One region of the Arthrobacter sp. Ha26 genome, then DNA from elsewhere that is predicted to be linked to it. Evidence: riboswitches for the same ligand, from Rfam matches in the RefSeq annotation. Region 1 holds a riboswitch; the other holds the start of a gene.
The links. A riboswitch is a leader RNA that binds a small molecule or an ion and turns the genes downstream of it on or off. The one in region 1 is predicted to bind S-adenosylmethionine.
Positions count from the first base shown of each region.

Region 2: another riboswitch for S-adenosylmethionine. It lies ahead of metX (homoserine O-acetyltransferase MetX); the one in region 1 lies ahead of AC5RVY_RS18770 (aminotransferase class V-fold PLP-dependent enzyme).

Region 1 is NZ_JBNHGX010000011.1:21,338-27,046, reverse strand. Features, by position in the region: gene AC5RVY_RS18795 (hypothetical protein) at 1-284, opposite strand, end outside; gene AC5RVY_RS18790 (fluoride efflux transporter FluC) at 330-746, opposite strand; gene AC5RVY_RS18785 (fluoride efflux transporter FluC) at 743-1,231, opposite strand; gene AC5RVY_RS18780 (metal-dependent transcriptional regulator) at 1,232-1,945, opposite strand; gene AC5RVY_RS18775 (class I SAM-dependent methyltransferase) at 1,977-2,735, opposite strand; gene AC5RVY_RS18770 (aminotransferase class V-fold PLP-dependent enzyme) at 2,791-4,188, opposite strand; SAM riboswitch class IV at 4,277-4,390, opposite strand; gene hisN (histidinol-phosphatase) at 4,550-5,362, opposite strand; gene rsgA (ribosome small subunit-dependent GTPase A) at 5,411-5,709, opposite strand, start outside.
Region 2 is NZ_JBNHGX010000004.1:253,485-259,193, reverse strand. Features, by position in the region: gene AC5RVY_RS11865 (LysR family transcriptional regulator) at 1-240, shown strand, start outside; gene AC5RVY_RS11860 (zinc-binding dehydrogenase) at 264-1,382, opposite strand; gene AC5RVY_RS11855 (MFS transporter) at 1,492-2,874, opposite strand; gene metX (homoserine O-acetyltransferase MetX) at 3,053-4,168, opposite strand; SAM riboswitch class IV at 4,181-4,296, opposite strand; gene AC5RVY_RS11845 (bifunctional o-acetylhomoserine/o-acetylserine sulfhydrylase) at 4,388-5,709, opposite strand, start outside.

The sequences.
Region 1 (5,709 bases):
GGCGGAACGTCCGCGGGGTTATGGTGCGCGCAGACCACGTAGGTGAATTCCGGCCACCACTTCTTGGGGCGTGCCGCTTCCTCATAACCGCAGACGGCGCACTCCAGGTGCACCCAGACCGGCCGCTTGCCTGTCCGGTTGGCGCGGGACTGGACCAGCCACGGCGGCGGGTTGTCCATGATCTCACCAAGTTCAGCCTCGGTCATCCACTTTGGAAGGCCATGGCGCTGTGCCATTTCCATCGGTACATCCAGGGCAATGGCGGCGTCGCGTCTGCTAATCATCACCATCCACAATACGGGAGTCCGCCAAATCGCACCCGGCCGGCCCTAGGAAGCGAGGGCCAGGCCTGCCGCAGCTGCGCCAAAACCAAGAACCAGGTTGGCGGCCAGGTTCGCACCCGCGGCACCGAAGCGGGCTTCACTGAGCAGGCGGACAGTTGCGGTGGTCCATGAACTGAAGGTCGTGAGCCCGCCTGCCAGCCCGGTGGCAAGTGCGGCCTCCCATTCCGGGGCCATTCCTAGTCTGAGGGTGACAGCGTGGGCGGCGCCGATAATGAAGCACCCCACAACGTTCACCAGCAGCGTGGCCCACGGCCAGTGCAACCGCTCCCTATGGACTGTGCCATGCATTTCAGAGCCACGGGCTGCCCGGATCGAGGTGTGGTGGGCGAACCAGCTGTCCACGGCAAAACGGAGCAGCGCGCCGGCCACCCCGAACACACCCACCAGCGCAGCCGCCATCATGGGCGCCCGTCCATCCGACCGGGACCGCGCCCGCCCATCCGGCCGGCATCCTGCGCGCGCATCCTGGTATCGCGTCCGTTCAACCGGCCTGCCACTACCTTCCCGGAGCGCCACCCTGCACCGGCGGCGGCGAGGCCCAGCAATACCGACAGCACCAGGTAGGCGACCCAGATGAAGTGCGAGCCGGCGCGCGCCAGCTGGTCCGCCGCGAACACCACCGCGGAGAACGTGGTGAACGATCCCAGGACGCCGGGTCCCAGACCTGCACGGAGCCAGAACGCCGTGTGGGGCCGGGCCATCCACACCGTAGTCAGCAACGCCAGCACAAAGCTTCCACCCATGTTGATCCACAGGGTTGCCCACGGTACGGAGCCCGGTACATCCGGGAACGCGAGCCCCAGCCCGTACCGCAGTTCAGTACCGAGCAGGCCTCCGATGGCAACAGCGACCCAGGCGCGGACCGCCGGTCTGCCGGCAGGCGTCATTCAGCTCTCCCCGAGCAGGCAGCCCGGGTGGGGATGGTCGCTGTGCACCCACAGGGCAGACGTGATTTCATCGGCCAAATCGTAATCCCTGGTCCTGCCCGAGTTCCGGATCCGCACCACCAGGGCACCACCGAACGGCTTGCGGCCCACCACCTCCACTTCGGCGTCGAGGTCTATCTCCTCGGCGGAAAGGTAGCGGAGCAGGTCCGGGTTTTCGTCGCTGATCCGGGTGATCCTGCCGGTGTGCCCCTGGTCCAGTTCCCCGAGCAGGTGGGCGCGGGGCATCATGACTGTGCCCTCGGCTGTGGGGATCGGGTCGCCATGGGGGTCGCGCTGCGGGTCTCCGAGTTTGGCTGCGACGCGTTCAATGAACGTGTCGGAAACAGCGTGCTCCAGCAGTTCAGCTTCGTCGTGGACCTCGTCCCAGCTGTAGCCCAGCTGCTGGACAAGGTAGGTCTCGATCAGGCGGTGGCGGCGCACCATGGACAGTGCCAGCCGGACGCCCTGGTCCGTAAGAGTGATAGCGCTGTAGGGCTTATGGTCCACCAGGCCCTGGTCCTTGAGCTTCCGGACCATTTCGGACACCGAGGAATTGGCCACGCCCAGGCGCTGGGCCAGCTGGGAGGACGTGATGGGCTTGTCCTGCCATTCAGTGAATGAGTAGATGACCTTGACGTAATCCTCGATGGAGGAGGAGGGCGCGCTGGTCTTCACAGTACCTAGCCTACCCGTTGACCGCCCGCCGTTACGCTTTGATGGCCCGCCACGTGAGCGTGAGATAGGGGAGTTCGAGCTCTTCATCCAGGCTATGGCCCAGGTGCTCGTGCAGATACCAGTCCAGGTTGGCCAGCACCTTCGCGCGGGTGGTTTCGCCCGCCCGCAGGTAATAGCTCCGCGACTTCGTCAGCTCCACCAGATCGGTGGTGGTGACCCGGTCTTGCCAATGCGTCACGTGGCCCTCAAGATCACGGAATTCCGGCCCCACGTGGGGACGGAAATCCGGCTTGTAGACATCTCCGGCGTGCATGATCCGGGACAGCCGGTGAACCCACGGAACCGAGGTGTCCAGCTGGTTCCAGATGAGTCCCAGTGTTCCCTGCGGACGCAGGACGCGCGCCAGCTCGCGGCTTGCTTCCAACGCGTCGCACCAGTGCCAGGCCTGGGCAACGCTGACGACGTCGAAGGTGGCCTCGGGCAGGCCGGTCTCCTCTGCCGTGGCCTGGACGGCCGTGGCAGCGGGGTAGTGCGCCCGCAGCTGTTCGAGCATGTCCGCGGAGGGGTCCACTGCCGTGACGGAGAGTCCCATGCCAAGCAGGAGTTCGGTGAATTTTCCGGTGCCGGCGCCGGCGTCCAAGGCATCCCGGGCTCCGGCGGGAACCAGCCACTGCGCCGATTCTTCAGGGTAGCCCGGGCGGACTTCCTGGTAGTGCCGGCCGCCGTCCTGGAAGCTCTGGCCGAGTTCCCGCCGCCGTCCGTGGTCAAGCCTGGGGCCACCCCGTACCACGTGTGGCCTCCTTCGATTGTTGCCCTTGGGTATCCTTCGAATTTACCGCAAGTGCCTAATCGTCAATGCAGGGAGCAGCCCCGGCGGTTCCCGGGGTGTTGGGAGCCCAATGCGGGTAGGTCCGAGTGTCGTTTGCAGGAACCCAGCGCCCGGCGTCCACCACGTAGTCCCAGCCCAGCCCGTTGTTGCGCAGCGCCGTGATGCCGGCAAGGAGACGCTCTGCGTCCTCCAGGCGGGAGCCGACGCCGAAGCTGGCGCGCAGCGATCCGGACGGCAAACCCAGGCGCTTTAACAGCGGGTGGGCGCAGAAGCGGCCGTCGCGCAGCCCAACGCCGTGTTCGGCGGACAAATAGGCTGCCACCAGCCCGGCGTCGTAGCCTTCCACCGAGAAGTTGACCACGCCGATAGTGTCTGTATCCGGGTTGGTGTCCTTGAAGATCTGGTGCACCGTGACGCCGTCGATCTGCTGCAGGCCTTCCACCAGGAAGGAACGGATGGCCGATTCGTGGGCGTGCCACTGCTCCTGGTCCAGCCCGGCGATCACCTGCGTGGCACGGGCCAGCGTCGCCGCGCCCAGCACGTTGGGTGACCCGCCCTCATGGCGGGCCGGCCCGGTGGCCCAGCTGACGCCGTCGAGCCTTGCTTCCTTGACGGCGCCGCCGCCGGCGAGGTGCGGCGTTCCGGCATCGAGCCAGTCGGAGCGGCCCACCAGCACGCCGGCACCGAAGGGCGCGTAGAGCTTGTGGCCGGAGAAGGCGAGGTAGTCGACGTCGTCCGTGGCTATGTCGATCCGGCGGTGCGGTGCCAGCTGGGCGGCGTCAACCACAATCCGTGCGCCGTGCTCGTGGGCCAAAGCGGCCAGGGCGCGGATGGGAAGGATCTCGCCCGTGACGTTCGACGCGCCGGTGACGGCGAGCAGGCTTACGCCGCCCTGCGCCAGCTCTGCACGGACGGCGTCGATGGTGCCTTTGATGGTGTCCGCAGCAACGATGCTGCGGTGCGGGACACCCTGCCAAGGCAGCAGGTTGGCGTGGTGCTCGATGTCCAGGTAGAGGACATCCCCGTCCGGCCGGCCCTCCGTGACGGGCAGGCAGCCGGCCAGCAGGTTGAGCGAGTCGGTGGTGTTCCGCGTGAAGATCACGGAGTCGTCCCGGCGTCCGCCCACAAACTCCCGGACGATATTCCGCGCGTTTTCGTAGACGGAGGTGCTGATCTGGGACGCGTAACCGGCGCCGCGGTGGACGCTGGCGTAAAACGGCAGGATCTCGTTCAGGTATGCCGAGACCACCGACAGGGCCGGAGCGGAGGCGCCATAGTCGAGGTTGGCGTAGCGGATGTGGCCGCCCTGGATCAGCGGCGCCTGGATCTCAGCGCCGGTGACGGCGGACAGCGGACGGCCGGCGGCGGCACGGCGGGCATCAAAGATGGTCCCGGGCCGGGCTGCTTCAGGCACGGGAGTGCCGGGCGCGGTAGTGGCGTTGGGGGAGACGGTGGCAGTCGTCACGAAAGACCTCACTTTGGAAAGGACTCCCGCTACCGGGAATCCGCGCTTGCCGTATCCCTTCCGGACCGGCCTGGTCGTCACCCGGGGCACCCCACCGCGGTTGGAGGGTTGCCGGCCAGCAAACCGGGGTTTCGCGCTGGCACTCGTGACCTGCTTAAGAGCGTAGGACATGGGGCAGGAAGGTTTGAAGCCGGCAGGAATGTTAAGCGGATTGTTACGGGCGGGTGAAAAGCGGGCCTTTTTCCCGAAGAACCGACGGCGGGCGCCTCCTTGAGGAGCCGCCCGCCGCTGATTCTTCGGTGCTGTTGCTTCAGAGGAGGTCGTCCAGGTCCGGGTTCAACCGGCGGAGTACCTCGGAGTGCAGGATGGAGTTAGTGGCCAGCGCGTTACCGCCGAAGGGTCCGTCTTCCCCTTCCAGGGAGGTGAAGCGTCCGCCGGCTTCCACCACGATGGGCACCAGTGCGGCCATGTCGTAAAGGTTCAGCTCAGGTTCGCACGCGATGTCCACTGAGCCCTCTGCCACCATGCAGTAGGACCAGAAATCGCCGTAGGCCCGGGTCCGCCACACATCCTCGGTGAGCCCCAGGAAGTTGTCAAGGTTGCCGCGCTCTTTCCAGCCGCTGAGGCTGGAGTAGGACAGTGAGGCGTCGGAGAGCTTGGCCACGTTGGATACCCGCAGCCGCGTGGCCGCAGCGAGGGAACGGCCCATGTAGGCGCCCATGCCCTTGGCGGCCCACCAGCGCTTGCCCAGGGCAGGGGCGCTGACCACACCCACTACCGGCTCGCCTTCATCCACGAGCGCAATCAGGGTGGCCCAGACCGGGACGCCGCGGACAAAGTTCTTGGTGCCGTCAATGGGATCGATGATCCAGCGGCGCGACCCGTGCCCGGTGCTGCCGAACTCCTCGCCGAGCACGGCGTCGCGTGGCCGGGAACGGGAAAGCTGGCCGCGGATGGCTTCTTCGGCGGCCTTGTCCGCGTCGGTGACCGGCGTCAGGTCCGGCTTGGTCTCCACCTGGAGGTCCAGGGCCTTGAAGCGGCTCATGGTCTGGTCATCCACGGAGTCGGCCAGGACATGGGCCAGGCGCAGGTCATCGTTGTAGCTTGAAGCGGGTTGGATCATGGTTCCAAACTACCGTCTGCTCGCGGTTCTGCTGGGAGATCGGCGTTGTCAGTTGACGCTGCCAAGCTCCTTGGTCTCCTGGGCCTCCATGCGGGGATCGGTGCCGAGGAGCCGGCGGAGGGATGCCAGCCGCGCTTCCCCGGTGGCTCCGGCATGGCCGCCCGCCACCCAGGCGTCCAGGCCGCAATTCACCGCAGTGGCGGTATGTTTGCAGCCCCGTTCGCAGTCCTCGATGCCCGGGAAGAGGTCCGGGAAGGAGCGCAGGATCCGGTCCGGGTCCACGTGGGCCAGGCCGAAGGAGCGGATGCCCGGGGTATCGATGATCCAGCTGCCCGGAGGTGCATCGG
Region 2 (5,709 bases), on a different contig from region 1:
GCAACGAGCATCTTCGCCCAGGTCGAGGCGGTGCGCCGCGGCGCCGGCATCGGGCTGCTGCCGAACTTTATGGTGGCATTGGATCCGGAGTTCGTTCCGGTGCTTCCGGACGCGTTCCAGCGCCAGGTGCCCATCTGGGCGGTGGCCCGGCCTGAATCGCTCCGCTCGGCCCGGGTGCGGGCCGTGATCGCTGCGCTGAAGGAAGAAGTGGCGGAACGCCAGGACCTGCTGTCTGCCTAGGCTCCGGGCATCCTGCTTCGCCGTCAGGCCTGGAAGAGACGCCTCACCACCCGCCCCGCGGCGAGGGCGTCGAGGCCTTCGTTGATCTCATCAAGCGGCCGGGTATCGGTGTGCAGCAGCTCAACGGGAAGCCGGCCCCCGCGCCAGTACTCCAGGTACAGGGGAATGTCCCGGCCCGGAACAGCGTCGCCCATGTACGAGCCCAGCAGCCGCTTGCCCGCCCCCGCGAACTGGAGCGCGGGCACTGTCAGTTCAGCCGTGGGGTGCGGCAGTCCGACCGAAACCACGGCCCCGCCGCGCGTTACGTGTTCCAGGCATGACGCGATAACCCGGGCTGAACCCACAGCTTCGATGGCGGTGTCCACGCCGTCGCCGGCAGCCTCTCGGATCAGTCGGGAAGCGTCGTCCGGGGTGCCCACGGCGGTTGCCCCGCACTTCAGCGCCAGCCCGTGCTTACCGGCGTTTGGATCAATGGCGATCACGGAGGAGGCGCCGGCGAGCGCCGCGGCCATCACGGCCGAAAGCCCCACGGCGCCCAGTCCGAAGACAGCTACAGACTGGCCGGGCTGGACGGCTGCCGTGTTGAGGACAGCTCCCATCCCGGTGAGCACGGCGCAACCGAACATTGCCGCAACAGTGTCCGGGACGTCGTCGTCAATCACCACCACTGATTCCCGGGCCACCACCGCGTAGTCGGCGAACGCCGAGACCCCCAGGTGGTGGTTGATCCTCTCCCCCGCGGGCGTCCTCAGCAGGGCCTCACCGTGCAGGAGGTCCCCCGACCCGTTAACTTCCGCCGCACGGTGGCACAGCGCCGGGCGGCCCGCCAGGCAGGCACGGCAGCCACTACAGCTGGGGACGAAAACCAGGACCACGTGGTCCCCGGGGGAAACATCAGTGACGCCTTCACCCACTGCGGCAACCCGTCCCACCGCCTCATGACCCAGCGCCATAGGAAGGGGCCGGACGCGGGAGCCATCCACCACTGACAGGTCCGAGTGGCACAGGCTCGAGTAGGTGATGGTGATTCCCAACTCCCCGGCGCGGGGTTCCGGCCGGTCCAGCTCCTCGACCCTCAGGGCGCGCGCTTCGGTGTAACTCGTTCCGGACGGGACGGTGGAGTAGAGGACGGCTGCCTTCATGGGAAATCCTGACTTCTTCTCGGAGGGTACGGGACGCCCAACTGCCCGGGCCTGCTTGATTGCGGGTCCGGGCAGCTGGCGTGCTGGGTGATTCTTGTGCTGCCGTTGCCTATTTCTTGGCGGCTGCGAGCAGGTCGGCGGTGCCCTGCGCGTCGGCTGCGTCCACATCCCGCAGGGAGATGCCGCGGGTCTCCCGGAGGAAGAACACCGCGATTGCGGTGACGATGCAGGCGGCCAGCAGGTACAGCGCTACCGGGAGGGAGGACTTGAAGCTGCTGAGGAGCGCCGTGGCGATGATCGGTGCCAACGATCCGGCCACGATGGAGGTCACCTGGTAGCCGAGTGAAACGCCCGAGTACCGCATCCGCGTTGGGAACATTTCGGCCATGATGGACGGCTGGCCTGCGTACATCAGCGCGTGGAACAGCAGGCCGATGGTGATGGCGGCGAGGATGACGACGTCGTTGCCGGTGTCCATCATGGGGAAAGCGAAGAAGCCCCAGGTTCCGCCGAGGATGGCACCTGCCATGTAGACCGGCCGCCGGCCGAACGCGTCCGACATCTTGCCCACCAGGGGTACGGCGCAGAAGTGGACGAAGTGTGCCACGAGCAGCAGCAGGAGGATGCGGGAGGTGTCGGTCTGGACGATGACCTTCAGGTAGGTGATGGAGAACGTCACCACGAGGTAGTACAGGATGTTCTCGGCGAAGCGCAGACCCATGGCGGTAAAGACTCCGCGGGGGTAGCGGCGGAAGACTTCGCCCACACCGTAGCCCTTCTTCTCTACGGTGACCTCCTTGCGGGCTTCGATGAAGATCGGGGCATCCTGGACCTTGGTGCGGATGTAGTAGCCAACGATCACGATCACGGCTGAGAGCCAGAAGGCGACGCGCCAGCCCCAGCCGAGGAATGCTTCCTGCGAAAGCGTGGCCGAGAGGGTGAACAGCACGCCGGTGGCCAGGAGGTTGCCCATCGGCACCGCTGACTGCGGCCAGCTGGACCAGAACCCGCGGGACTTGTTGGGACTGTGCTCGGCAACCAGCAGCACGGCGCCACCCCACTCGCCGCCGACGGCGAAGCCCTGCACGAAGCGCAGGAACACCAGGAGCGCCGGGGCCCAGTAGCCGATCTGGGCGAAGGAGGGCAGGCACCCCATAAGGAAGGTGGAGACACCCACCAGGATGATGCTGAGCTGCAGCAACTGCTTGCGGCCGAACTTGTCCCCGAAGTGGCCGAAGACGATGCCGCCGATGGGGCGGGCCACGAAGCCAACCGCATAGGTGACGAATGCGGCGATGATGCCATCCAGTTCGGTGCCTGAATTGGGGAAGAACATTTTGCCGAACACCAGGGTGGCGGCCGAGGCATAGAGGAAGAACTCGTACCACTCAACAACTGTGCCGGCCATGGAGGCCGTGACGACTTTCTTTAGGCCTGAGGCCTTGACGTCGGTTTCCTCTGGCCGCCGTGCGGCGGAGCTTTCCGTACTCATGTGAACTCCTTCGGCGTCGTCTTCGACACCACGGGGACAGGCAATGGCGGATGCCCGTGATTTTGGTCACGAAACCGCCGGGTCCCAACGAGTATGGTCTGCCTGTACGCCCAGCTCAACGCCGAATCCTGCAGAGGCTATCTGCATTAATGCACATGCGAGTATTCGAGACCCGCGGCTAAGACGAAAGGTGCTCCCGGAGCTGGCTGCCCAGCTGGCCGATTTCAGTGAGGAAGCCATCGTGCCCGATGGGTGCCTCGATGAGGTGGACGTCCACGTCGCCAGGCAGGGCCCGGGCCAGTTCCAATGATTGGGACGGGAAGTAAAGCCGGTCCGAATCCACGGCCGCCACGAAGAAGCTGGCATTGGAACGGGCGAGGGTCTGCTCGAGGGGTCCGCGTCCGCGGCAGATGTCATGGCTCATCAGCGCTTCGGTGATGGCGATGTAGCTGTTGGCGTCGAAGCGCTGGACCAGCTTGGTGCCCTGGTGGTCCAAATAGCTTTCCACCTGGTAGCGTCCGCGGTCCGCGAGCTGCCCGCCCTGGAGGGGCGATTCGGCGGCCTGGGGCTCGCGGCCGAAGCGTCCGTCCAGCTCCATGGGCGAACGGTACGTGATGTGGGCGATCCGCCGTGCCAGGGCAAGGCCATCTTCCGGGGGCCGGCCGCCGTAGTAGTCACCGCCGTTGAAGTTGGCGTCCTGGCGGATGGCGAGCGTTTGCGCCTGGGCGAAGGCGATCTGCTCGGCGGTGCTCGCTGCACCCACCGAGATCACCGCGCAGCGCTGCACCCGCTCCGGATACGTCACAGCCCATTCCAGCGCGCGTGCCCCGCCCATGGACCCGCCCAGCACGGCAAACCAGCTGCTGATACCCAACTGATCTGCAAGGAGGGCCTCCGCCACGGTGCTGTCGCGGAGGGTCACCAGCGGAAAACGGGAACCCCAGGGCTTGCCGTCCGGCGCGGGCGACGACGGCCCGGTGGAGCCGTAACAACCGCCCACGATGTTGATGGACACAACGAAGAATTTGTTGGTATCCACGGGTGCGCCAGGTCCTGCGAGCTGTTCCCACCAGCCCGGCTCATCCGTGTCCCCCCGGGTCACATGCGTGCTGCCCGTGAGCGCGTGCTCGATCAGGACGGCATTGCTGCCGTCCTCATTGAGTGTGCCCCAGGTTTCGTAGGCAAGGGTGATATCCGGCAGGTAGCCGCCTGCCTCGAGCTTCAGTCCCCCGATGGAGGCATAGCGGACAATTCCGTGCTCGGGAACGGTGGTACGGGTAACGGTAACCGTCATGGCAAGACCTCTTCTACGCGCTTGCCCGCCGTCGTCTGACCGGCAGGCCAGGTCTTCACCCGGGGCACCCCGCCGCGAAAGGAGGGTTGCCGGCCAGCAAGCCGGGGCTGTCACTGGCACTCATGACCTGCATCGAGTGTACGAAACAGCCCCGGCCTGCCGCCAAGAGTGTGACTGGTTATGACTTCCCCGGCTTGCCGCCTTTGGTGGGCCCGTGGATCAGGCGCCGCTTGCCTCCTTGGCCGCCCTGAAGCCGGCTTCGAGGTCGGCGAGGATGTCATCGATGTGCTCGATCCCTACCGAAAGCCGCACCAGGCCGGGGTTGACGCCGGCAATCACCTGCTGCTCCGGCGAGAGCTGGCTGTGGGTGGTCGACGCCGGATGGATCACCAGGGAACGGACGTCGCCGATGTTTGCCACGTGGGAGTGCAGCTCCAGGGCGTCCACGAAGCGCTTGCCGGCCTCCGCGCCGCCGGCAAGGGTGAACGACACAATCGCGCCCGTACCCTTGGGGCCGTATTTGCGGCCACGCTCGTACCAGGGGCTGGAGGGCAGACCCGCGTAGGCGACGGATTCGACGTCGTCCCTTGCCTCCAGCCAGCGCGCAACTTCGGTGGCATTAGCGACGTGCCGTTCCACGCGCAGGCTCAGGGTCTCCAGGCCCTGGGCGATCAGGAAGGCATTGAAGGGCGACACCGCAGAGCCCAGGTCGCGCAGCAGCTGAACGCGTGCCTTGAGGATGTACGACAGGTTTGCGCCCAACGCTCCATCGGCGCCCAGGTCCCGGGCGTAGACGAGGCCGTTATAGGTGGGGTCCGGGGTATTGAAGCCCGGGAACTTCTCCGGGTCCTTGCCGAAGTCGAATTTTCCGGAGTCGACGATCACGCCGGCTATGGCGGAACCGTGTCCGCCCAAGTACTTGGTGGCTGAGTGCACCACGATGTCCGCGCCCCACTCCAGCGGCCGGATGAGGTACGGGGTGGACAAGGTGTTGTCCACGATCAGGGGCACGCCGGCCTCATGGGCTACCTTCGACACGCCTTCGATGTCCAGGACGTCCTGCCGCGGGTTGGACACCACTTCGCCGAAGAAGAGCTTGGTGTTGGGCTGGACGGCCTCACGCCACTGGTCAAGGTTGTCCGGATCCGCCACAAAGGTCGCTGTGATGCCGAACTTCTTCAAGGTATGGGCGAAGAGGTTGTACGTGCCGCCGTAGAGGCTGGGGCTGGCCACAATGTGGTCGCCCGCCTCTGCGATGTTCAGGATGGCAAAGGTCTCGGCGGCCTGCCCGGAGCTCAGGAGCAGCGCCCCCAGGCCGCCTTCGAGGCTGGCGATACGCTGCTCTACGGCCTCCTGGGTGGGATTGCCGATCCTGGTGTAAATGGGCGCCAGCTCGGCCAGTGCGAACCGGTTGGCAGCGCTCTCAGCGGTGGGGAAGACGAAGGAAGTCGTCTGGTAAATGGGAAGGGCGCGGGCGCCGGTAGCGCTGTCCGGCTCCTGTCCTGCATGGATCTGGCGGGTTTCGAAGGACCATCCGTTGG